DNA from 3 places in the Streptomyces sp. NPDC033136 genome. Region 3 is predicted to be linked to each of the others. Evidence: riboswitches for the same ligand, from Rfam matches in the RefSeq annotation. Region 3 holds a riboswitch; each other region holds the start of a gene.
The links. A riboswitch is a leader RNA that binds a small molecule or an ion and turns the genes downstream of it on or off. The one in region 3 is predicted to bind cobalamin.
Positions count from the first base shown of each region.

Region 1: it holds a riboswitch for cobalamin, as region 3 does, so the genes downstream of both, ACZ5TL_RS19960 (ABC transporter substrate-binding protein) here and ACZ5TL_RS07565 (energy-coupling factor ABC transporter permease) in region 3, are expected to answer to the same signal.
Region 2: it holds a riboswitch for cobalamin, as region 3 does, so the genes downstream of both, ACZ5TL_RS23775 (ribonucleoside-diphosphate reductase subunit alpha) here and ACZ5TL_RS07565 (energy-coupling factor ABC transporter permease) in region 3, are expected to answer to the same signal.

Region 1 covers NZ_JBVIPD010000010.1:25,616-32,787, reverse strand. The annotation lists gene ACZ5TL_RS19970 (ABC transporter ATP-binding protein) at 1-715, opposite strand, end outside; gene ACZ5TL_RS19965 (FecCD family ABC transporter permease) at 712-1,764, opposite strand; gene ACZ5TL_RS19960 (ABC transporter substrate-binding protein) at 1,776-2,792, opposite strand; cobalamin riboswitch at 2,862-3,051, opposite strand; gene ACZ5TL_RS19955 (CoA-binding protein) at 3,133-3,543, shown strand; gene ACZ5TL_RS19950 (ArsR/SmtB family transcription factor) at 3,777-4,136, opposite strand; gene ACZ5TL_RS19945 (cation diffusion facilitator family transporter) at 4,201-5,325, shown strand; gene ACZ5TL_RS19940 (YbaK/EbsC family protein) at 5,327-5,884, opposite strand; gene ACZ5TL_RS19935 (helix-turn-helix domain-containing protein) at 5,928-6,500, opposite strand; gene ACZ5TL_RS19930 (acyltransferase) at 6,619-7,172, opposite strand, start outside.
Region 2 covers NZ_JBVIPD010000013.1:84,086-91,257, reverse strand. The annotation lists gene ACZ5TL_RS23780 (ribonucleotide-diphosphate reductase subunit beta) at 1-658, opposite strand, end outside; gene ACZ5TL_RS23775 (ribonucleoside-diphosphate reductase subunit alpha) at 715-3,078, opposite strand; cobalamin riboswitch at 3,203-3,331, opposite strand; gene ACZ5TL_RS23770 (GNAT family N-acetyltransferase) at 3,384-3,890, opposite strand; gene mctP (monocarboxylate uptake permease MctP) at 3,963-5,591, opposite strand; gene ACZ5TL_RS23760 (DUF3311 domain-containing protein) at 5,588-5,854, opposite strand; gene ACZ5TL_RS23755 (GntR family transcriptional regulator) at 6,007-6,771, opposite strand; gene ACZ5TL_RS23750 (extracellular solute-binding protein) at 7,083-7,172, shown strand, end outside.
Region 3 covers NZ_JBVIPD010000003.1:406,629-413,800, forward strand. The annotation lists gene ACZ5TL_RS07550 (ABC transporter permease subunit) at 1-646, shown strand, start outside; gene ACZ5TL_RS07555 (MDR family MFS transporter) at 643-1,941, shown strand; gene ACZ5TL_RS07560 (serine/threonine-protein kinase) at 2,162-3,598, shown strand; cobalamin riboswitch at 3,742-3,926, shown strand; gene ACZ5TL_RS07565 (energy-coupling factor ABC transporter permease) at 3,957-4,658, shown strand; gene ACZ5TL_RS07570 (energy-coupling factor ABC transporter substrate-binding protein) at 4,655-5,023, shown strand; gene cbiQ (cobalt ECF transporter T component CbiQ) at 5,030-5,779, shown strand; gene ACZ5TL_RS07580 (energy-coupling factor ABC transporter ATP-binding protein) at 5,776-6,630, shown strand; gene ACZ5TL_RS07585 (amidinotransferase) at 6,717-7,172, opposite strand, start outside.

The sequences.
Region 1 (7,172 bases), on a different contig from region 3:
CGTCCCGCGCGGTGCCGCCCGCCACCACCCGACCCTCGCGCAGCACCACGACCTGATCGCAGTACATCGCCGCGAGGTTGAGGTCGTGCAGGGCGACGACGGTCGTGACCGGCAGGCCCGTGACCAGGGCGAGCAGGTCGAGCTGGTGGTGGATGTCGAGGTGGTTGGTCGGCTCGTCCAGGAGGAGTTCGCGGGGTTCCTGGGCCAGCGCGCGGGCGATCTGCACCCGCTGGCGTTCGCCGCCCGAGAGGGTGTGCCAGGGCTGGCCGGCCCGGCCGGCGAGGCCCGTGCGCGCCAGGGCGGCGCGTACCGCCCGCGCGTCGTCAGCCGAGGCGGGTGTCCAGGCGCGGCGGTGCGGCACGCGGCCCAGCCGTACGACGTCCTCGACCGTCAGCTCGACCTGTGTGTCCGACTGCTGCTCCACCATGGCGAGGCGGCGGGCGACCGTACGGCGGGGCAGGCCGTCCAGCGGCGTGCCGTCGAGCGTGACGACTCCGGTGGTCGGCGTGAGCAGCCCGGCCAGCAGTCGCAGCAGTGTGGACTTGCCGGAGCCGTTGGGGCCGAGGACACCGACCGTGGAGCCGGTCTCCGGCGCGAGGACGACGTCGTCGAGGATCAGGCGTCCGTCGGCACGGCGGCCTACCCGGTCGGCCCGCAGCCCGGCCCCGCTCACCGCCGTCGCCGCCCCGCTCGCCGCCGCCCCTGCCCCCTTCACCGCACCCTCCGCGTCCGGTAGAGCACCACCACGAACGCCGGCACCCCGATCAGCGACGTCACCACCCCCACCGGAACCTCCTGCGGGTCCAGCACCGTACGGGCCAGCGTGTCCACCCACACCAGGAACACCGCCCCGGCCAGGGCCGTGACCGGCAGCAGCCGGGCGTGCCCGGGGCCGGCCAGGGCCCGGGCGGCATGCGGCAGGACCAGCCCGACGAAGCCGATCGCCCCGGCCGAACTGACCAGCGCCGCCGTGAGCAGGGCCGTGACGCACAGCAGCACCAGCCGGGTGCGGGCCACGGACACCCCGAGCGCGGCCGCCGCGTCCTGCCCGAAAGCGAAGGCGTCGAGGGTACGGGCGTACGCCAGGCACACGACCAGCGTCACGGCCAGGACGGCCAGGCACAGCCAGACGTCGGTCCAGCCCGCGCCGCCGAGCGAGCCGAGGAGCCAGAAGAGCACGCCCCGGGTCGTCTCGGCGTCGGCGGCGGTCATCACGACGAAGGAGGTGAGCGCGGAGAACAGCTGCATGGCGGCGACGCCCGCGAGGACGACCCGGTCGGTGGTGCCGCCGAGGGTGTGGCTGAGCAGCAGCACCAGCGCGAAGGAGACCAGGGCGCCGAGGAACGCGCCCGCGGACACCGGGAGGGCGCCGCCTCCCACGCCGAGCACGACGACCAGGACCGCGCCGGTGGAGGCGCCCGAGGACACCCCGAGCACGAACGGATCGGCGAGCGGGTTGCGCAGCAGCGACTGCATCACCGCCCCGCACACGGCGAGTCCGGCCCCGCACACGGCCGCGAGCAGGGTGCGGGGCAGCCGCAGCTGCCAGACGATCCCGTCCCGGATCGGCGTCAGCTCCGAGCTGCCGAGGCCGAGGTGGGCGGCCACGACGGACCACACGTCGGCGACGCTGATGTCGGCGGGCCCGATGGTGAGGGACACGGCGAGGGAGACGACGAGCGCGAGGGCCCCGGCAGCGCCCAGCGCGAGCCCGGACCCACGGCGGGTCCGGATCCCGGACGCCGGGGCCGTGACCTCCGGCAGGTCCCGGTCGGTCACTTGGCCGGCCCGAACCGGCGCAGCCCGGCGGCGACCTGCTCCACGCCCTCGACCGTGCGGATGGTCGGGTTCATGGCCTGCCCGCTGAGCAGCACGTACCGCTTGTGCCGGACGGCGTCCATGGTCCTGGTGACCGGGTTGGACTCCAGGAAGGCGATCTTCCGCGCGGCCGACTCGGCGGTCTGTGACTTCCTGGTCAGGTCGCCGATGACGAGGACGTCGGGGTCACGGTCGGCGACCGTCTCCCAGTTGATCTGCGGCCACTCCTCGTGCGTGTCGTCGAAGGCGTTCTTCGCGCCGAGGGCCCGGGTGATGATGCCCGGCGCTCCGCAACAGCCCGCCATGTAGGGCGACTCGGAGTTGGCGAACCAGTACAGGAGGGTGACGTCGTGGGCGTCGATGCCGGAGGTGGCCTTCGTCATGCGCTGCCGGAGGGACGCCACGAGTTCCTCGCCGCGTTCCCTCACCCCGAACACGGCCGCGAGATCCCGTACCTCGCCGTACACGGTGTCGATGCCCAGGGCTCTGTCGCGTGCTCCGTCGCCGCCCCCCGAGTTGTCCTTGCCGGCGCAGTCGGACGGGGAGACGTACGTGGGGACGCCGAGCTTCTCGAACTGCTCGCGGGTGGCGACGCCGCCCTTGCCGAGGGTGGAGACGAAGGAGGCGGCGACGAAGTCGGGGCCGGCGTCCAGGACCCGTTCGAAGGACGGGTTGTTCTCGGCGATGCGCGGCACCTTCGCCTCGGCCTTCTCCAGCCCCTTCATCACCGGGTCGGTCCAGGTGGCGGTACCCGCGAGGCGGTCGGCGAGGCCGAGGGAGAGCAGGATCTCGGTGGTGCCCTGGTTGAGGGAGACGGCGTGCCGCGGCGCGGCCTCGACGCGGACCTCGTGGCCGCAGTTGCCGAGGGTGACGGCGGCTTTCGCGGGGGCGGGCTTCGCGTCGCCGCAGGCGGTCAGGAGCAGGGAGCCGACCGCGAGCAGCACGGCGGCACGGGCGGGTCGGGCGAGGGACACGGGAACCAGTCCTCAGTCGTCGAGGGCTCGATCGCGGAGCCCGGTCGTACGGTGCTCCCCCGCCGCGTGCGGCCGCGGGGGCCGCCAGCAGGTCTTCGGACTCGGGTTCATCCGGATCGGAGCGCCTTCCCGGACCTCCGCGAGGGAGTCCAGTGGCCGAGGCCCCGCCCGTCCCCCTCACCGCTGCGCGTCAGTTCCGGATTCGCACCGGATTCCCTGACCCACGTACATGGGTTCGACTGGCCTCGGCAAGCTATCACGGGGGCACCGGGGGAATGACCGCGCACCTCGCGTCGTTGTGCGCACAGCAGGTCGTCCACGACGTCCGAGGAGGCAGCCTGTGTACGGCGACGAGGCAACGATCCGCAGGATTCTCGCCGGACTCGGCGACACCTGGGCCGTGGTGGGCCTGTCGTCGAACCAGCGGCGCGCGGCGTACGGGGTCGCCGCCGTCCTCCAGCGCTTCGGCAAGCGCGTCGTGCCGGTGCATCCGAAGGCCGAGACGGTGCACGGCGAGCAGGGGTACGCGAGCCTGGCGGACATCCCCTTCGAGGTGGACGTCGTGGACGTGTTCGTGAACAGCGACCTCGCCGGAGCGGTCGCCGACGAGGCGGTCGCGAAGGGCGCCAGGGCCGTGTGGTTCCAGCTCGGTGTCGTCGACGAGGCGGCGTACGAGCGGACCCGCGCCGCGGGCCTGGACATGGTGATGGACCGCTGCCCAGCGATCGAGATCCCCCTGCTCGGGCAGTGATCCCCCTGCTCGGGCGTGACCTCGACGGCTGCTCATCCGCGGTGGCCGGCGATCCACCACTGGGCCCGGGCGTTGGCGTCCCGGCCCGGGGAGATGGGGCGGGGCATCGAGGACGGGCCGTCGCGGAGGCGCCCGCCCACTGAGACCGGCCTCCATGACGAGCCGCATGACCCGTGCCTTGCCGCTCCCGGGCTCCGGCGAGCAGTACCTCGGGGCGGCCGCGCGGTACTGACTCAGTCGTGCGGGGGCCGGTCGCTGAGGCGGTGGTCGGCCACGTTCAGCGCCTCGTCCACCAGCCGGCGCAGATGGCCGTCGCGGAGTGAGTAGACCACCCGGCGGCCCTCCTTGCGCGTGTCCACCAGGCCCGCGAGGCGCAGTCGCGCCAGGTGCTGGCTGACGGCCGGCCGCGCCGCCCCGCACGCCTGGGTGAGCGTCGTGACGTCGGCTTCCGACCCTGTCAGTGCGTGCAGCAGGGCGAGCCGCGTCCGGTCCCCGAGCAGGGCGAGCAGTTCGGCGGCGAGCGCGAACTGCTCCTCGCCGGGACTGCGCGGATGCGCATCGTGCGCAGATGACAGGTGCATGCGTGCGCTCATACGCACATAATGGCCCCGTGGGCGTGTGCACGTCCACTCACACGCGCACCGGAAGGGGACCCACGTGAGCGACCGGCACGAGCATTCCCACCCTCATGACCACGGACACCGGCACGACCGGGGCCACGGGCACGAGGACGGGCACGGGCACGGCGGGGGCCACGGGCACGACGACGGGCACGGGCACGACGGGGGCCACGGGCACGGCCTGCTCCACCGGATGGCCCACGTCCTCACCCCGCACTCCCACGAGACGGCCGGCAAGGTCGACTCCACCCTGGAGTCGTCGGCCCGCGGGATGCGGGCGCTCTGGGTCTCGCTCGCGGTGCTCGGCGTGACGGCCCTGGCCCAGGCGGTGGTGGTGGCCCTCTCCGGCTCGGTGGCGCTGCTCGGGGACACGGTCCACAACGCGGCGGACGCGCTGACCGCCGTACCGCTCGGCATCGCCTTCGTTCTGGGGCGGCGCGCGGCCACCCGCCGCTTCACCTACGGCTACGGGCGGGCCGAGGACCTGGCGGGCCTGGTGATCGTGCTGACCATCGCCGCGTCGGCGGCCTTCGCGGGCTGGGCGGCTCTGGACCGGCTGCTGGATCCGCGGCCCGTCGAGCACGTCCCGGCCGTCGCCGTGGCCGCCCTCGTCGGTTTCGCGGGCAACGAGTGGGTGGCCCGCTACCGCATCCGCGTCGGCCGCGCGATCGGATCCGCCGCGCTGGTCGCCGACGGGCTGCACGCCCGTACCGACGGGTTCACCTCACTGGCCGTGCTGCTGGGCGCCGCGGGCTCGGCCCTGGGATGGCACCTGGCGGACCCCGTCGTCGGGCTGGCGATCACCGCGGCGATCGTCCTGGTGCTGCGGGACGCGGCGCGGGAGGTGTTCCGGCGGGTGCTGGACGCCGTCGACCCGGCCCTGGTGGACCGGGCCGAGCGGGCACTGGCCGACGTTCCCGGGGTGCGCGGGGTGGGTGAACTGCGGCTGCGCTGGATCGGCCACCGGCTGCGCGCCGAGGTGGCGGTCGTGGTCGACGGTGAGGTGACGGTACGGGAGGCCCACCGCATCGCCGTCGACGCCGAGCATGCGCTGCTGCACGCCGTACCGCGCCTCACCGCGGCCCTGGTCCACGCCGACCCGGAACCGGCCCCGGGCGAGACCGACCCGCATCTGGCACTGGCGCACCACACCGCGGCGTAGGTCAGGAGACCCCGAGCCCCTCCAGCACCACGGCGCCCGGCAGTTCCGCGAACGCCTTGCCCGGGACCAGCAGCTTGCCGCGCCGCCGGCCGCTGCCGACCAGCACATACGCCAGGTCGACGACGGCCGTGTCCACCAGGAGGGGCCAGCCGCCCGGAAGTCCGATCGGGGTGATGCCGCCGTACTCCATGCCGGTCTCGGCGGTCGCCGTGTCCATCGAGGCGAACGAGGCCTTGCGGGCGCCGAGCCGACGGCGCACGACGCCGTTCACGTCGACCCGGGTGGTGGACAGCACCACGCACGCGGCGAGCGTTGACTCGCCGCCGCGCTTGCCCTCGACGACCACGCAGTTCGCGGACTGCTCCAGCAGCTCCCGCCCGTAGTGCTCCACGAAGATGGCCGTGTCGGCCCACTCCGGGTCGGTGTCGACGTACACGAGCCGGTCGGCGGGGACGCTGCCCTGCCAGTGGCGGACGGCGACGGCGACCGGGGCGGCGAGTTCGCCGAGGCAGGCGGGGGCCGGACGGGCGTTGTCGAAGTGTCCGATGGGTGGGCGCATGACCGCACGCTAACAACCGCCGACCGCCCGCCGGCCGGGCGTCTCAGGACACGGGCGGCACCGAGACGGCCATGACCATCTCCGTCGGCACGTCGCCGGTGTTGCCGTAGGTGTGCGGGACGTTGGCCTCGAAGTGGACGCTCGCGCCCGCGGGGACACGGTGCTCGGCGCCGTCGACGGTGAGCGTGAGCTCCCCCGCGGTGACGTGGAGCAGTTCGGTCGTGCCGGCGGGGTGCGGGTCCGAGGAGCTGCTCTGGCCCGGCATGAGCCGCCAGTCCCACAGCTCCAGTGGGCCGGGCGCCTCGGTGCCCGCGAGCAGCCGGTTGTAGCTGCCGGCGTCGGTGTGCCACAGCCGTACGGCCTGCTCGGCCGGGACGATGCGGACGTGCGGGCCCTGCTCGTAGTCGAGGAGGGTGGTGATGCTGACGCCGAGCGCGTCGCCGATCTTGACGACGGTGCCGAGGCTGGGGTTGGTGCGGGCCTGCTCGATCTGGATGAGCATGCCGCGGCTGACGCCTGCCCGGGCGGCGAGCACGTCCAGGGTGAAGCCGCGCACCGCGCGCCAGTGCTTGACGCTGCGTGCCAGCGACTGGGTCAGCAGGTCGAGGTCCGACACATTCCGTCCAATATTGCGTATGACACAGTACATCAGGGTGCACTACCGTGCGGTTGACCTGATCGTTCACCGAACTGTACTGCGAGGCATCCGCCGGCGTCGGGCTGAACCCGCGGGCTCAGGACTCCGGCTCCAGCTCCGCGAGACCGGCCGCCGTCTCCTCGCCACGAGCGCCGTCTCGTCGCTCTCCGGTTCCCGGCCGCCGGTCCCCGTGCTCATCGCCCGCTGTCCCCTGTGCGTCCAGCTCGGCCAGACGTGCCGCCGTCTCCTCGTCGAGTTCCGACAGCGCCCGCAGCTGCTCGGGCGTCACACCCTCGGGGATCGGGACCGGCGGCGGGGTGCGCAGGGGCGGCTGCCAGCCGTCGGCGGGCGTCCAGCGCCGGACGACACGCGCCGGTGCGCCCGCCACCACGGCGTGGTCGGGCACCGTGCCCCGCACGACCGCACCCGCGGCCACCACCACGTTCCGCCCGATCCGGGCGCCCGGCAGGATCACCGCGCCCGTGCCGATCCAGCAGCCGGGCCCGATCTCCACCGGCTCCATGCGCGGCCACTGCCTGCCGATCGGCTCGTGCGGATCGTCGTAGGAGTGGTTCGTGGAGGTGACGTAGACGTACGGGCCGAAGTAGCAGTCACTGCCGATCGTGACCGTCGTGTCGGCGATGACGTGGC
Region 2 (7,172 bases), on a different contig from region 3:
CGTCGAAGGCGAAGGACATGTGCATGGTCTCGTCGCGGAACACCCAGTTGGTGCCGGTGGCCAGGCCGTGCAGCAGGCCCCGGCTGCGGAACCAGTAGACGTAGGCGAAGGCACCGTAGAAGAACAGGCCCTCGATGCACGCGGCGAAGCAGATCAGGTTCAGCAGGAAGCGGCGGCGGTCGGCCTGTGTCTCCAGGCGGTCGAGCTGGTCGACCGAGTCCATCCACGTGAAGCAGAACTCGGCCTTCTCGCGGATGGAGGGGATGTTCTCGACGGCCGCGAAGGCCGCCGCCCGGTCGTCGTGGTCGGGGAGGTAGGTGTCCAGGAGCGTCAGATAGAACTGGACGTGCACGGCCTCCTCGAACAGCTGGCGGCTCAGATAGAGCCGGGCCTCGGGGGAGTTGATGTGCTTGTACAGCGTCAGCACCAGGTTGTTCGCGACGATCGAGTCGCCCGTGGCGAAGAAGGCCACCAGTCGGCCGATCAGGTGCTGTTCGGCGGGGGAGAGCTTGGCGAGGTCGGCGACGTCCGAGTGGAGGTCGACCTCCTCCACGGTCCAGGTGTTCTTGATGGCGTCCCGGTAGCGCTCGTAGAAGTCCGGGTAGCGCATCGGGCGGAGAGTCAGCTCGAAGCCGGGGTCGAGAAGGTTCTGAGTCATAACAGTCGGCGCGAAGCGCCGTCCTCCAGGGGTGGCGGTCGGGTGGCGGGTGGGAATTACTGGCAGGCCTCGCAGGACTCGGGGTTTTCCAGGGAGCAGGCGACGGCGTCCTCCGTCGCCGGCTGCTGCACGGGGACGGTGGCGGTGGCCTGGGCGGCGCGGGCGATGCGGGTCGCCGGGCGCGAGCGCAGGTAGTACGTGGTCTTCAGCCCGGACTTCCAGGCGTAGGCGTACATCGAGGAGAGCTTGCCGATGGTCGGCGTCTCCAGGAAGAGGTTCAGGGACTGGGACTGGTCCAGGAACGGGGTCCTGGCCGCCGCCATGTCGATCAGGCCGCGCTGCGGGATCTCCCACGCTGTGCGGTACAGCCTCCGCACGTCCTCGGGGATCCAGGCGAAGTCCTGCACCGAGCCGTTCGCCTCACGCAGGGCCTCCCGGCTGCGGGCGTCCCACACGCCGAGCCGCTTCAGCTCGTCCACCAGGTAGGAGTTGACCTGGAGGAACTCACCGGACAGCGTCTCGCGCTTGAACAGGTTGGACACCTGCGGCTCGATGCACTCGTACACGCCCGCGATGGAGGCGATCGTGGCCGTCGGCGCGATGGCGAGGAGCAGGGAGTTGCGCATGCCGGTCGTGGCGACGCGCTCGCGCAGGGCTGCCCAGCGCTCCGGCCACGTCAGCTCCACGTCGTAGTGGTCGGGGTGCAGTACGCCCCTGGCCGTACGGGTCTTCTCCCAGGCCGGCAGCGGGCCGCTGCGCTCGGCGAGATCGGCGGAGGCCTCGTAGGCGGCGAGCATGATGCGCTCGGCGATGCGGGTGGACAGCGCCTTGGCCTCGGGCGAGTCGAAGGGCAGGCGCAGTGTGAAGAGGACGTCCTGGAGACCCATGGCTCCGAGGCCGACGGGACGCCACCTGGCGTTCGACCGGCCTGCCTGTTCGGTCGGGTAGAAGTTGATGTCCACGACCCGGTCGAGGAACGTCACGGCCGTACGGACCGTCTCGTCCAGCCGCTCCCAGTCGATGCCCCCGCCCGCCCGGTCGACGAACGCGCCGAGGTTGACCGATCCCAGGTTGCAGACCGCCGTCTCCCCGTCGTTGGTGACCTCGAGGATCTCCGTGCAGAGGTTGGAGGAGTGCACGACGTGGCCCGGCTCGGCCGTCTGGTTGGCGGTGCGGTTGGCAGCGTCCTTGAAGGTCATCCAGCCGTTGCCGGTCTGCGCGAGGGTGCGCATCATGCGGCCGTACAGCTCGCGGGCGGGCAGCGTCTTCTTCGCCAGGCCCTTCGCCTCGGCCGCCCGGTACGCGGCGTCGAACTCCTCGCCCCACAGGTCGACCAGCTCGGGCACGTCCGCGGGGGAGAACAGCGACCACTGCCCGTCGGCGTTCACGCGGCGCATGAACTCGTCCGGGATCCAGTGGGCCAGGTTCAGGTTGTGCGTACGGCGGGCGTCCTCGCCGGTGTTGTCGCGCAGTTCCAGGAACTCCTCGATGTCGGAGTGCCAGGTCTCCAGGTACACCGCGGCGGCGCCCTTGCGGCGGCCGCCCTGGTTCACGGCGGCGACCGAGGCGTCGAGGGTCTTCAGGAACGGGACGATGCCGTTGGAGTGGCCGTTGGTGCCGCGGATCAGCGAACCCCGGGCGCGGATGCGGGAGTAGGCGATGCCGATGCCGCCGGCGTGCTTCGACAGCCGGGCCACCTGGTGGTACCGGTCGTAGATGGAGTCCAGCTCGTCCTTGGGGGAGTCGAGGAGGTAGCAGGACGACATCTGGGGATGCCGGGTGCCGGAGTTGAAGAGGGTGGGGGAGGAGGGGAGGTAGTCGAGGCGGCTCATCAGCCCGTAGAGCGCGGCCACTTCGTCCAGCGCGCGGGTGGTGTCGTCCTCGGCGAGACCGGCGGCGACCCGCAGCATGAAGTGCTGCGGCGTCTCGATCACCTGGCGGGTGATCGGGTGCCGGAGCAGATAGCGGCTGTGGAGCGTGCGCAGGCCGAAGTAGCCGAAACGGTCGTCGGCGGCGGTGTCGATCAGGGCGTCGAGGCGGGCCGCGTGCAGCCGGACGAACTCGGCGGTGCGGTCGGCGATAAGGCCCTCGCGGTGGCCCACGGCGACCGACTCCGTGAAGGACGTTACGCCCTGGGAGGCGGCCTCCGCGCGGATGCCGATGGTCAGCAGCCGGGCGGCCAGCCGGGAGTAGGCGGGGTCCTCGGAGATGAGACCGGCGGCCGCCTCCGTCGCCAGCTCGCGCAACTCCGACGCGTCAGCCCGCGCGGACCGGCCGCGCAGCGCGGCGGCGGCGACCCGGCCCGGGTCGGCGTCGGGGAGGTCGGCGGTCAGCTCGGTCAGGGTCCGCAACAGGGCGGCACCGGGAGCGTCGTGCGCTTCTTCGGCGGCTGAGACCGGTTCCGCAGGCGCGATGGTCACGTGGGGCTCTCCCTCGCTCGGCACGGGGGCCTCGTCGAGGGCAGGGGGCAGCACGCGAGCGCACGCGGCGTCGCGTCCACCGGCCCATTCCACGAGGCCCGGACGTCAGGGCACACCGGCCGGACGGCCGGGCGCGCTGTCGGCAGGTCCTCGGACTGACTCCCATACATGCATGAACAGGCATGGGTATACCGTTGCGGGACAGTTCCGGATTCCCACCGGATTCCCCTGCGGCGACAGCGAGCATGAGCATACATCTTGTGCCGGGCAGAGAAAGCACCCCTAGATGTAGTGCCGAGATGGTTTCACAGTGTCAACTCGTAGGTGAGGAGAGTGATGTCGTCGAGCTCCGGAATCGGGTTCCAGTCGCGCTCCGGGACACGGACGAAGCCGAGACGTTCGTAGATGCGGTGGGCGGCGTGCATGGTTCGCTGCGTCGACAGGACGACGCGGACGCAGCCGCACGTCGCGCGGGCGCGGTCGACGCAGGCGCGGACGAGGGCCTCTCCGGCGCCGCGGCCGCGGGCCTCGTGGGCGACGGCGAGCATCCGTATCTCGGCCTCTCCGGGCAGGGCGATGTCGGCCATGGGACCGCCGGCGGGAACGAAGGTGACGCCACCGAGGAGGTGTTCGCCCCGGGTGGCCACCAGGACGTCCGCGGCGGCGGCCCGCTTGGCCACGTCCTTGAGTTCCCCGAGGTAACCGTCGCTCTCACCGAAGTCGAGGAGGTCGTCCTTCAGGTAGGCCTGGGCGGTGATCTCGCCGAGGGCGCCGTACTCGGTGGGCTTCACTCGCCGGATGAGAATGTCCATGGTCCGAGTCTGCGGGACGGGTATGACAACGGGCCGCCGGTTTCTCACCGACGGCCCGCTGTCACCTGCGACTCAGTGCGAGGTGCCCGCCGTCGCCGGCGGAAGCTCCACCTGAACCCCCGGGTCGCCCGCGTCCGCCGTGTAGTCCTCCGGCTTGGTCTCGTCGATGCCGTCGGGGGCCTTCAGGGCCTTGAGGACGAACGTCAGGACCACCGTCACCACCACGTTCAGGACGAACGCCGTGAGGCCGATATAGCCGATCTCGCCGATGCCGGGGATCTCCTTCGAGGAGCCGCCGAAGTGCTTCTGGGTCGGGGAGGCGACGCCGTACGCGGCGACCGTGCCGTAGAGCATGCCGACCGCCCAGCCCGCGAGCAGGGCCCAGCGGTGGAACCAGCGGGTGAACAGGCCGCCGACCAGCGCCGGGAAGGTCTGCAGGATCCAGATGCCGCCCAGGAGCTGGAAGTTGATGGCGACCGTCTTGTCCATCGTGAGGACGAAGGCCAGCGCGCCGACTTTCACCAGCAGGGACACCAGCTTGGAGACCTTGGTCTCCTGCGCGGGTGTGGCGTCGGGCTTGATGAAGTCCTTGTAGATGTTGCGGGTGAAGAGGTTCGCGGCCGCGATGGACATGATGGCCGCCGGGACCAGGGCCCCGATGCCGATCGCCGCGAAGGCCACGCCCGCGAACCAGTCGGGGAACATGTTCTCGAACAGCTGCGGGATCGCCAGCTGCCCGTTCTGCACCTTGACGCCGGCCGCGATCGCCATGAAGCCGAGCAGCGCGAGCAGGCCCAGCATCAGCGAGTAGAGCGGCAGGATCGTGGTGTTGCGGCGGATCACCTCACGGCTCTTCGAGGACAGCGTCGCCGTGATCGAGTGCGGGTACATGAAGAGCGCGAGCGCGGAGCCCAGCGCCAGCGTGGCGTAAGTCCACTGCCCCGCCTCCGCCGGCACCAGCGCACCGCGCGGCGCGCCTGTCGCCGGGTTGGTCTGGCTGTACGCTTCGCCCGCCTTGGCGAAGATCTCGTCGAAGCCGCCCAGCTTGATCGGGATGTAGATGATCGCCACCGCGATGACGATGTAGATCAGGGTGTCCTTCACGAACGCGATGAGCGCGGGCGCACGGAGACCGGACGAGTACGTGTACGCCGCCAGCACGCCGAAGGCGATCAGCAGCGGCAGGTCCTTGATGAACCAGTTGGTGTTCTCGCCGCCGCCGACGCCCATCACGTCCAGCACGGCCTGGATGCCGACCAGTTGGAGCGCGATGTACGGCATCGTCGCGAGGATGCCGGTGAGGGCCACGGCCAGGGAGAGGCCCTTGGAGCCGAAGCGGCCGCGCACGAAGTCGGAGGTCGTGACGTACCCGTGCTTGTGGGACACCGACCACAGACGGGGGAGGAAGGTGAAGATCAGCGGGTACACCAGGATCGTGTAGGGCACCGCGAAGAAGCCGGCCGCGCCCGCCGCGTAGATCGCCGCGGGGACGGCGACGAAGGTGTACGCCGTGTACAGGTCGCCGCCGAGCAGGAACCAGGTGACCCAGGTGCCGAACGAGCGGCCGCCCAGACCCCATTCGTCGAGGCTGTGCTCGTTCTCGGCCTTGCGCCAGCGCGCGGCCAGGAAGCCCATGACGGTGACGAGCAGGAAGAAGAAGATGAAGACGGCGAGCGCGACGCCGTTCACGCCGTCCTTCACTCCGACGCACCGCCCTTCGTGGCCGAGCGGGCGCGCTGGTCACGCTGCCACAGCTTGTAGGCGATCACCGTCAGGACGGTGGAGATCAGCACCCACGCCATCTGGTACCAGTAGAAGAACGGGATCCCGATGAAGGCCGGGTCCATCCTGGTGTACGAGCCGACCCACAGCATGGCCACGAAGGGCGCTATGAGGCAGAAGCCGATGACGACGCGCACAGGCGTCACCACCGGCCCTCTGCTGGCTTCCGGGGCTTGCGACATCAGGCGGCTCCGTCCCCTCGATGATCACCTCTGCGATGCGCAGGCAATCTAGGTCAGGGTGCGGCGACAGCGGAACCCCTCGTCCGTAATGCGGTACCCCATATGCGGTACCAACAGGGAATGGGCCCTCAACGGCCACCGCAGCGGTTCAGCTACTCCTGAGGCCGCTTCAGGCGCGCCACGAACTTGTACCGGTCCCCCCGGTACACCGAGCGCACCCACTCCACCGGCCGGCCCTCCCGGTCCAGGGAGTGCCGGGACAGCATCAGCATGGGCAGGCCCACGTCCGTGCCGAGCAGGCCGGCCTCGCGCGGGGTGGCCAGCGACGTCTCGATGGTTTCCTCGGCCTCCGCGAGATGGACGTCGTAGACCTCTGCGAGCGCGGTGTAGAGGGACGTGTACTTCACCAGGGACCGGCGCAGGGCGGGGAAGCGCTTCGCGCTCAGGTGGGTGGTCTCGATGGCCATCGGCTCTCCGTTGGCCATGCGCAGCCGCTCGATGCGCAGCACGCGTCCGCCGGGCGTGATGTCGAGCAGTCCGGCCAGCCGGTCGTCGGCCGTGATGTAGCCGATGTCCAGCAGCTGCGAGGTGGGTTCGAGGCCCTGGGCGCGCATGTCCTCGGTGTACGAGGTCAGTTGCAGCGCCTGCGAGACCTTCGGCTTGGCGACGAAGGTGCCCTTGCCCTGGATGCGCTCCAGCCGGCCCTCGACGACCAGTTCCTGCAGCGCCTGGCGCACGGTCGTGCGCGAGGTGTCGAACTCCGCCGCCAGCGTGCGTTCGGGCGGGACCGGTGTGCCGGGCGCCTGGGTCTCGGTCATGTCGAGCAGGTGCTTCTTCAGACGGTAGTACTTCGGCACGCGCGCGGTACGGACCGGTGCCCCGCCCCCGTTCTCCGCGCTGCTGACGTCGGTGCTCATGCTCCGCCTTCCCGGCTCGGTCTGCCGACACGGTTCCACTTGTATACCGTCGGCGGCTCTTTTGGTCTAGTCCACCATTCCCTGTGGTCTACCCGCAGTATGCCGTGCCCGCTGGGATTTTCGCTGGCTTCTTACTTAAAGGTTCCTGCATATGTAGGTCGCATAACGGCTGGTCAGGACTGTCTGGCGACCCTTGACAGGCCTCCTGGTCTGGTCCAAGCTCCCCGTACTGGTCTACACCATTGGTCCAGGCCCGGCCCCACGTTCACTGCGGGGAGCCAGGGGGGTGTGGGATCCCTGAGGAGGGTGGCGTGAAGCGCAAGCTGACAGCCGCGATCGGTATCGCGGGCATGATGGTCTCCATCGCGGCGTGCGGGGGCGAGGGGGGCGGGGGTTCCGGC
Region 3 (7,172 bases):
CGCCGGGCTGCTGCTGGGGCTGCTGCCGAGACTGTCCACGCCGCTGGTCGACACGGCCGGCGCGGTGCCACCGGTCCTGGCCGGCCTGCTCGTCACCGGCATCGCGGGCAGCGGCCCGTGGACCCCCGCGGTCGCCGTCGGTGTCGTGGCCTGGGCCCCGCTCGCCGCACACACCTCCTCGCTGCTGCGTCAGGAACGCGCGACCACCCACCTCACGGCCACCCGTGCGCTGGGCGCCGGCGACTGGTACCTGCTCCGCCACGCCTTGCTGCCCGCCGTGCTGCCGCCGGTGACCCGGCACGCGCTGCTCCGGCTGCCCGGCGTCGCTCTGAGCCTCGCCGCGCTCGGCTTCCTCGGCCTCGGCGCCCAGCCCCCGTCCCCCGAGTGGGGCCTGCTGCTCGCCGAGAACCAGCCGTACGCCGAGCGCGCCCCGTGGGCCGTGCTCTTCCCGGCCGCGGTCCTCGCCCTGCTCGGGGCGCTCGCGGTGACCGCCGCGGGCGGCGTACGGCTGCCCCGACGACGCAAGCGTCCCGCCGGCCCGGCCGAGCCGCCCGCGGAACGGGCCCTCCCGGCCCCGCGGCGACAGCCGGACCGCCCCGACGCCCTCCTTGTCCCCGTCCCCGCCCCACCGGCAGAAGAGCGATGACCGACCCCACCTCCCGCGTGCCGACCCGCCGCGCCTCCCGTACGGCCAAGGGCCCGCGCGCCCCGCGCGAGAGCACCCGGCGGCTCTGGAAGGAACTGTCACCGCTGCTGCGGCTGCTGATCCTGACCCAGCTCGCCTTCAACATCGGCTTCTACGCCGTCCTGCCGTTCCTCGCCGAGCATCTCGGCACGGCGATCGGCATGGCGGGCTGGCTGGTCGGGTTCGTGCTCGGACTGCGCACGTTCAGCCAGCAGGGGCTGTTCGTGGTCGGCGGCTGGCTCGTCGACCGGTGCGGGGTGCGCCCGGTCGTACTGGCCGGCTGCGTGCTGCGGATCGCCGGGTTCGCCTGGCTCGGATACGCGGAGGCGACCTGGGCCGTGATCGGCTCGGTGCTGGTGATCGGGTTCGCCGCCGCGCTGTTCTCCCCCGCCGTGGAGTCCGAGGTGGCCCGCCAGGCGGTGGTGTGGGAGGAGGACGGGCACGGTGCGCGCACCCGGGTGCTGGCGCTGTTCAGCGTGGCCGGCCAGGTCGGGGCCTTCGCCGGGCCTCTCCTCGGGGCGCTGCTGCTCGCCGTCGACTTCCGCACCGCGTGCCTGGCCGGCGCCGCCGTCTTCGTGCTGGTCCTGGCCGGGCACGTGTGGCTGATGCCGCAGCACATTCCCGGCCGGGTCCGCGTCCGGGAGCGGGGCGGGGTGCGGCTGCTGCTGCGCAACCGCCGCTTCCTGGCCCTGTGCTGCGCGTACGGCACGTACCTGCTCGCCTACAACCAGCTGTATCTGGCCCTGCCGGACGAGGTGCAGCGCGCGGCGGGCTCTCAGGCCCCGCTGTCCTGGCTGTTCGCCCTGTCCTCGGTGCTCGTGGTGGGCACGCAGCTGCCGGTGACCCGCTGGGCGGGTGACCGGCTCGATCTGCGCCGCTCCATGGCCGCCGGGCTGCTGCTGATCGCGTCCGGTTTCGCGGTGGTGGCCGCCGCGCGCCCCGCCGGCTGGACGGGTGCCGCCGGGCTGGTACCGGCCGCGGGCTTCGTGATCTTGCTCACCGTGGGGCAGATGCTGGTGGTGCCGGCCGCTCGCGCATGGGTGCCCGACCTCGCCGAGGAGGGCCGGCTCGGCCTCTACATGGGCGCGCTGTCCTCCGTCTCCGGTCTGATCGTCCTCGCGGGCAGCGCGGCCACCGGCTCCCTGCTCGACCTGGGCCTTCCGACGGCCGTGCCGTGGCTGGTCCTCTCGGCCGTACCGGCCCTGGCGGTGGCCCTGCTGCCGCGCCGGGAGGGGGCGACGGCCACGGTGTCCTGAGCCGCCACCGAGGACACCGGCCCGGCAACCACGCGCGCGGGAGCGTCACTTGAGAGGGCGGCCTCTCCGCTCCGGGAATTCCGGGACCGTACCGGCCGGGGACACCGCTGCGGAGATCGGTGGTCACGCGGCGCCAGTATCCTGGGTCGGCTGCGGCACCCCCGCCAATCCCCGTGCGGATGCGGGAAGTTCGGTCTGCGGCTACGACCTTCCCACAAGCATGATGCGAGGACGAGTGCTGCTAGCGGGCCGCTACCGGCTGGATGTTGAGATCGGGCGCGGTGGAATGGGAGAGGTCTGGCGTGCGTACGACGAGACGCTCGCCAGAGCGGTGGCCGTCAAGCTGCTGCTCCCCCAGGACACCGACGCCACGGCGGCCTCCCGGTTCCGTCTGGAGGCCCAGACCGCCGGGCGCCTCAACCATCCCAACGTCGTCGGTGTCCTGGACTTCGGCGAGTTCGACAACCGGCTGTATCTGGTGATGGAGCTGGTGGAGGGCGACAGTCTCGCCGGGGTGCTGTCCGCCTCCGGGGCGCTCGCCGCCGAGCGGGTGGCCGAGCTCGCCGCACAGGCCGCCGCCGGGCTCGCCGCCGCGCACGCGCAGGGCATCGTGCACCGGGACGTCAAGCCCGCGAACCTGCTGCTGGACGCGGGCGGCACCCTGAAGATCGGCGACTTCGGCATCGCGCGCTTCCTCGACGACCCGGGGGCCGCGCTCACCGCCACCGGACAGATCGTCGGCACCGGTCTCTACCTCGCGCCCGAACGGGCCCTGGGCAAGCCCGCGGGTCCCGCCTCCGACATGTACTCCCTGGGCTGCGTGCTCTACCAGCTCCTCAGCGGCCGGCCGCCGTTCGAGGCGGACACCGCCGTCGCGCTCCTGCACCAGCATCTCGACTCGGCCCCCGTGCCGCCGCGCGAGCTCGGAGTCACCGGTCTCCCGCCGGCGTTCGAGAACTACCTCCTGGGCCTGCTGGCGAAGCAGCCCGAAGATCGGCCCACGGCCCAGCGGTCCGCCGAGTGGTTCGCCGCGGGCCTCTGGCGGGGACTGCCGGAGCCGCTGCCGGAGGCCTCACCGCCCCTCCGGCCGGAGACCAGGCCCTCGGCCACCGCGTCCGTGCGGGGCTCAGAGACCGGCAGCCCGACCACGTACGCGCTGCCGGCGACCACGGGACACCGCAGCGCGGCCCGGGCGGCCCAGGCCGGGCGTTCGGGCCGTGCCGGGCGGCGGGGCGGCCCGGGCAACCGCTCGCTCGTGGCCGTGACGGCCGCCGCGGCTGCGCTCTTCCTCGCCGCGATGCTCATCGGCATGCGCGTGTTCTCTCCGGACAGCACCGCGACGGAGGGCACGGAGCCCGACGCCTCCCCCACCGCGAGCAGTCCCGCCGCCACCCCCTCCTCCGACTCCGGCTCGCCGCTCACCTCCGACCCGGCGCCCGCCGCCACGCCGGCCACCGGAACAGTGACGGATGTCACCCCGACCCCCGCACCGGCCGATGCACCGGCTTCCGGCGCGCCGACGCCGAGCGCCACGGCCCCGACGGAGGAAGCGGGCGGCGGCGGGCCGGAGCAGACGGACGAGCCGCAGCCTGAGAAGCCGCGCCAGGACTGGGGGGACGGCGAGGAAGACGACGGGGACGACGACGGCGAGGACTGACGTGATCGGGTCCGCGGGCGGCCCGGGCCGCCCGCTCCCTGCCGCGTGGATCCGCTGAGGAACCGCCGGGGATGCGCCGGTGTGCGAGCGGACGCCCCCTCGCGCGCCCCCGTGGGCGGCTTGTCATCGTCCTTACCCCGGCCTTATTGTCACCAGGCCTTGGTGAACGGGAAATCCGGTGTGATGCCGGTGCGGCCCTCGCCACTGTGAATCGGGAAGTCCGGCTCCGGCCCTCGCGGGCAGCCACTGGGTCCTAGTGACCCGGGAAGGCGGAGTTCGGGCGGTGGTACCCGTCAGCCAGGAGACCGGCCAAGGCGCGTCAACCATCCACGAGGTGCTGGAGAGGGTCTGCTGAGCCATGCACATTGCCGAGGGTTTCCTTCCTCCGGCGCACGCGGTCGCCTGGGGCGTCGCGTCGGCGCCGTTCGTCGTCCACGGGGTCCGGTCGCTCACCCGTGAGGTCAGGGAGCACCCCGAGAGCACACTGCTCCTCGGTGCCTCCGGCGCCTTCACGTTCGTCCTGTCCGCCCTGAAACTGCCGTCGGTCACGGGCAGTTGCTCCCACCCCACCGGCACGGGCCTGGGCGCCATCCTGTTCCGCCCGCCCATCATGGCGGTGCTCGGCACCATCACCCTGCTCTTCCAGGCACTGCTGCTCGCGCACGGCGGCCTGACCACGCTCGGCGCCAACGTCTTCTCCATGGCGATCGCCGGGCCCTGGGCGGGATACGCCGTCTACAGGCTGCTACGGCGGTCCGGTGCGCCGCTGATGGTGGCCGTGTTCTCCGGCGCGTTCGTCGCCGACCTGTCCACCTACTGCGTCACCAGCGTGCAGCTGGCGCTCGCGTTCCCCGACCCGGGCAGCGGATTCCTGGGCGCACTCGGCAAGTTCGGCTCCATCTTCGCCGTCACCCAGGTTCCGCTCGCGGTGAGCGAGGGGCTGCTGACGGTGCTCGTGATGCGGCTGCTGGTGCAGTCCAGCAAGGGCGAACTGACCCGGCTGGGCGTACTGCTCACCACGAAGCGGTCCCGGACCGAGACCGAGGCGGTGGCCCGATGAGCAGGAACACGAAGATCAACCTGGTGCTGCTGCTCGTCGTGGCCGCGCTGGCCGCGCTGCCGCTCGCGCTCGGTCTCGGCGACCACAAGGAGGAGCCGTTCACGGGCGCCGACGGCGAGGCGGAGACCGCGATCACCGAGATCGAGCCGGACTACGAGCCGTGGTTCTCACCGCTGTACGAGCCGCCGTCCGGTGAGATCGAGTCGGCCTTGTTCTCCCTCCAGGCGGCCCTCGGCGCCGGCGTCCTCGCCTACTACTTCGGCCTGCACCGGGGACGGCGGCAGGGCGAGCAGCGGGCGCTGGAGCGGGCGGTCGGGAGTGTGCCCTCCGAGGCCGCCGGCAAGTCCGCCGCCGAGCGGGACTGAGCCCGGGTGCTGCCGATCGACGCGGCGGCGCACAGCAGTCGCTGGCGCCGCCGTCATCCTGTGGACAAGGCCGTGCTCGGGCTCGGGCTGACCGTGCTGGCGATCTCCCTGCCGCCCTGGCCGGGCGCCGCGCTGGTGCTCCTGACGGCCCTGGTGGTGCTGCTGGGACCGGCGGGCGTGCCCGGGCGGCGGCTGTGGCGGGCCTACCGGGTGCCACTGGGCTTCTGCGTGACCGGCGCGGTCACGCTGCTCGTCCAGGTCGGCGGGCCGGGCGGCTTCGTCTCCCTTGCCGCGGACGGGCCCGTCCGGGCCGGGGAGTTGCTGCTGCGGACCTCGGCGGCCTCCCTGGGCGTGCTGCTGTTCGCCTTCACCACGCCCATGTCCGACCTGCTGCCCCGCCTGGTGCGGGCCGGCATCCCCGCGCCGGTGGTCGACGTCGCGCTGGTGACGTACCGGATGAGCTTCCTGCTGCTGGACTCGGTGCGCCGCATCCGGGAAGCCCAGGCCGCCCGGCTCGGCCACACCGGCCGGGCCGCCGAGTGGCGTTCCCTGGCCGGGCTGGGCGCCACCGCGTTCGTCCGGGCCTTCGACCGGGCGGCCCGCCTCCAGGCCGGTCTCGCCGGGCGCGGCTACGACGGCACCCTGCGGGTCCTGGTGCCCGAGGCCCGGGTCTCCGTCCGCTTCACGGCGGCCAGTTGCACGCTGCTCGCGACGCTGGCCGTCCTCACCTTCGTACTGGAAAGGCCGCTGACATGAGCGAGCCCGCCCTCGTCGCCCTGCGGGGCGCGTCCTTCGCCTACGAGGACGGCCCGGCCGTGCTCAGCGGCCTCGACTTCGAGATCCGCGAGGGGCGCGCACTCGCGCTGCTCGGCCGCAACGGCAGCGGCAAGACCACGCTGATGCGGCTGCTCAGCGGCGGGCTGAAACCGCACGCGGGCCGGTTGACGGTCGCCGGGCAGCCGGTGACGTACGACCGCAAGGGACTGACCCGGCTGCGGACGACCGTCCAGTTGGTGGTGCAGGACCCGGACGACCAGTTGTTCGCGGCGTCCGTCGAACAGGACGTGTCGTTCGGGCCGCTGAACCTCGGCCTGCCCGACGCGGAGGTGCGGGCGCGGGTGGCGGAGGCGCTGGACGCCCTGGACATCACCGCCCTGGCCGATCGGCCCACCCATCTGCTCTCCTACGGACAGCGCAAGCGGACCGCCATCGCGGGCGCGGTGGCCATGCGGCCCCGGGTCCTCGTCCTGGACGAGCCGACGGCCGGACTCGACCCGGACGGTCAGGAACGGCTCCTCACCACGCTCGACGGGCTCCGCGCCCGGGGCACCACGGTGGTGATGGCCACCCACGACGTCGACCTCGCCCTGAGCTGGGCCGACGACGTGGCGCTCCTCACCCCCTCCGGCGTCCGCACCGGGCCCGCGCCCGCGGCGCTGGCCCGCACCGATCTCCTCCGGGAGGCCGGGCTGCGGCTGCCGTGGGGCGCCGCAGCGGCGGAACTCCTGCGCGCACAGGGGTTGTTGTCCGGCACCGAGCCGGGGCCGCGTACGTCCGCCGAACTCGCCGCTCTCGCGGCGGCACGGCTGGGGGCGGCCGGAGGCTGAGGGCGGCCCCCGCGGCCCCGCCGGGCCGAACCGAGCGGCCGCGGGTCGAGCGGCCCGGCATCAGCCCCGGCCGGCCGGCGGCCCGGTCAGTCGACGTACGACCGGAGCGAGCCGCGGCGCCGGACGTCGAGGGTCGCGCAGTGGAACGAGCCGCCGAAGGGGGCGTAGTGCAGCAGGTCGCACGGGATCGGCTCGAAGCCCCACTTCTCCAGTGCGCGCAGCATCCCGGTGTGGTGCCGCTCCGCGATCACCTGCTTCTCGTCGAGCATGAGCACGTTCATGCTGAGCCACTTGCCGCACATCGACGTGATCTTGAGCAGCCGCTCGCTGATCGGGTCGGGCTCGGGCGCGACCAGGACGTCCCAGGAGTCAAGGACCTCCGGCAGGCGGTCGGCGTCGATGTACTCGGGGTTGATCAGCACCTTCCCGGGCGCGAGCAGGACGAACGTCGTGTCGATGTGCATGGGCGTGCGGCAGCGGCTCTCGATCTCGTGGATGCGGTACTCCGGGCCGAGGTGGCGGCGCAGCCAGTCGATGCCCAT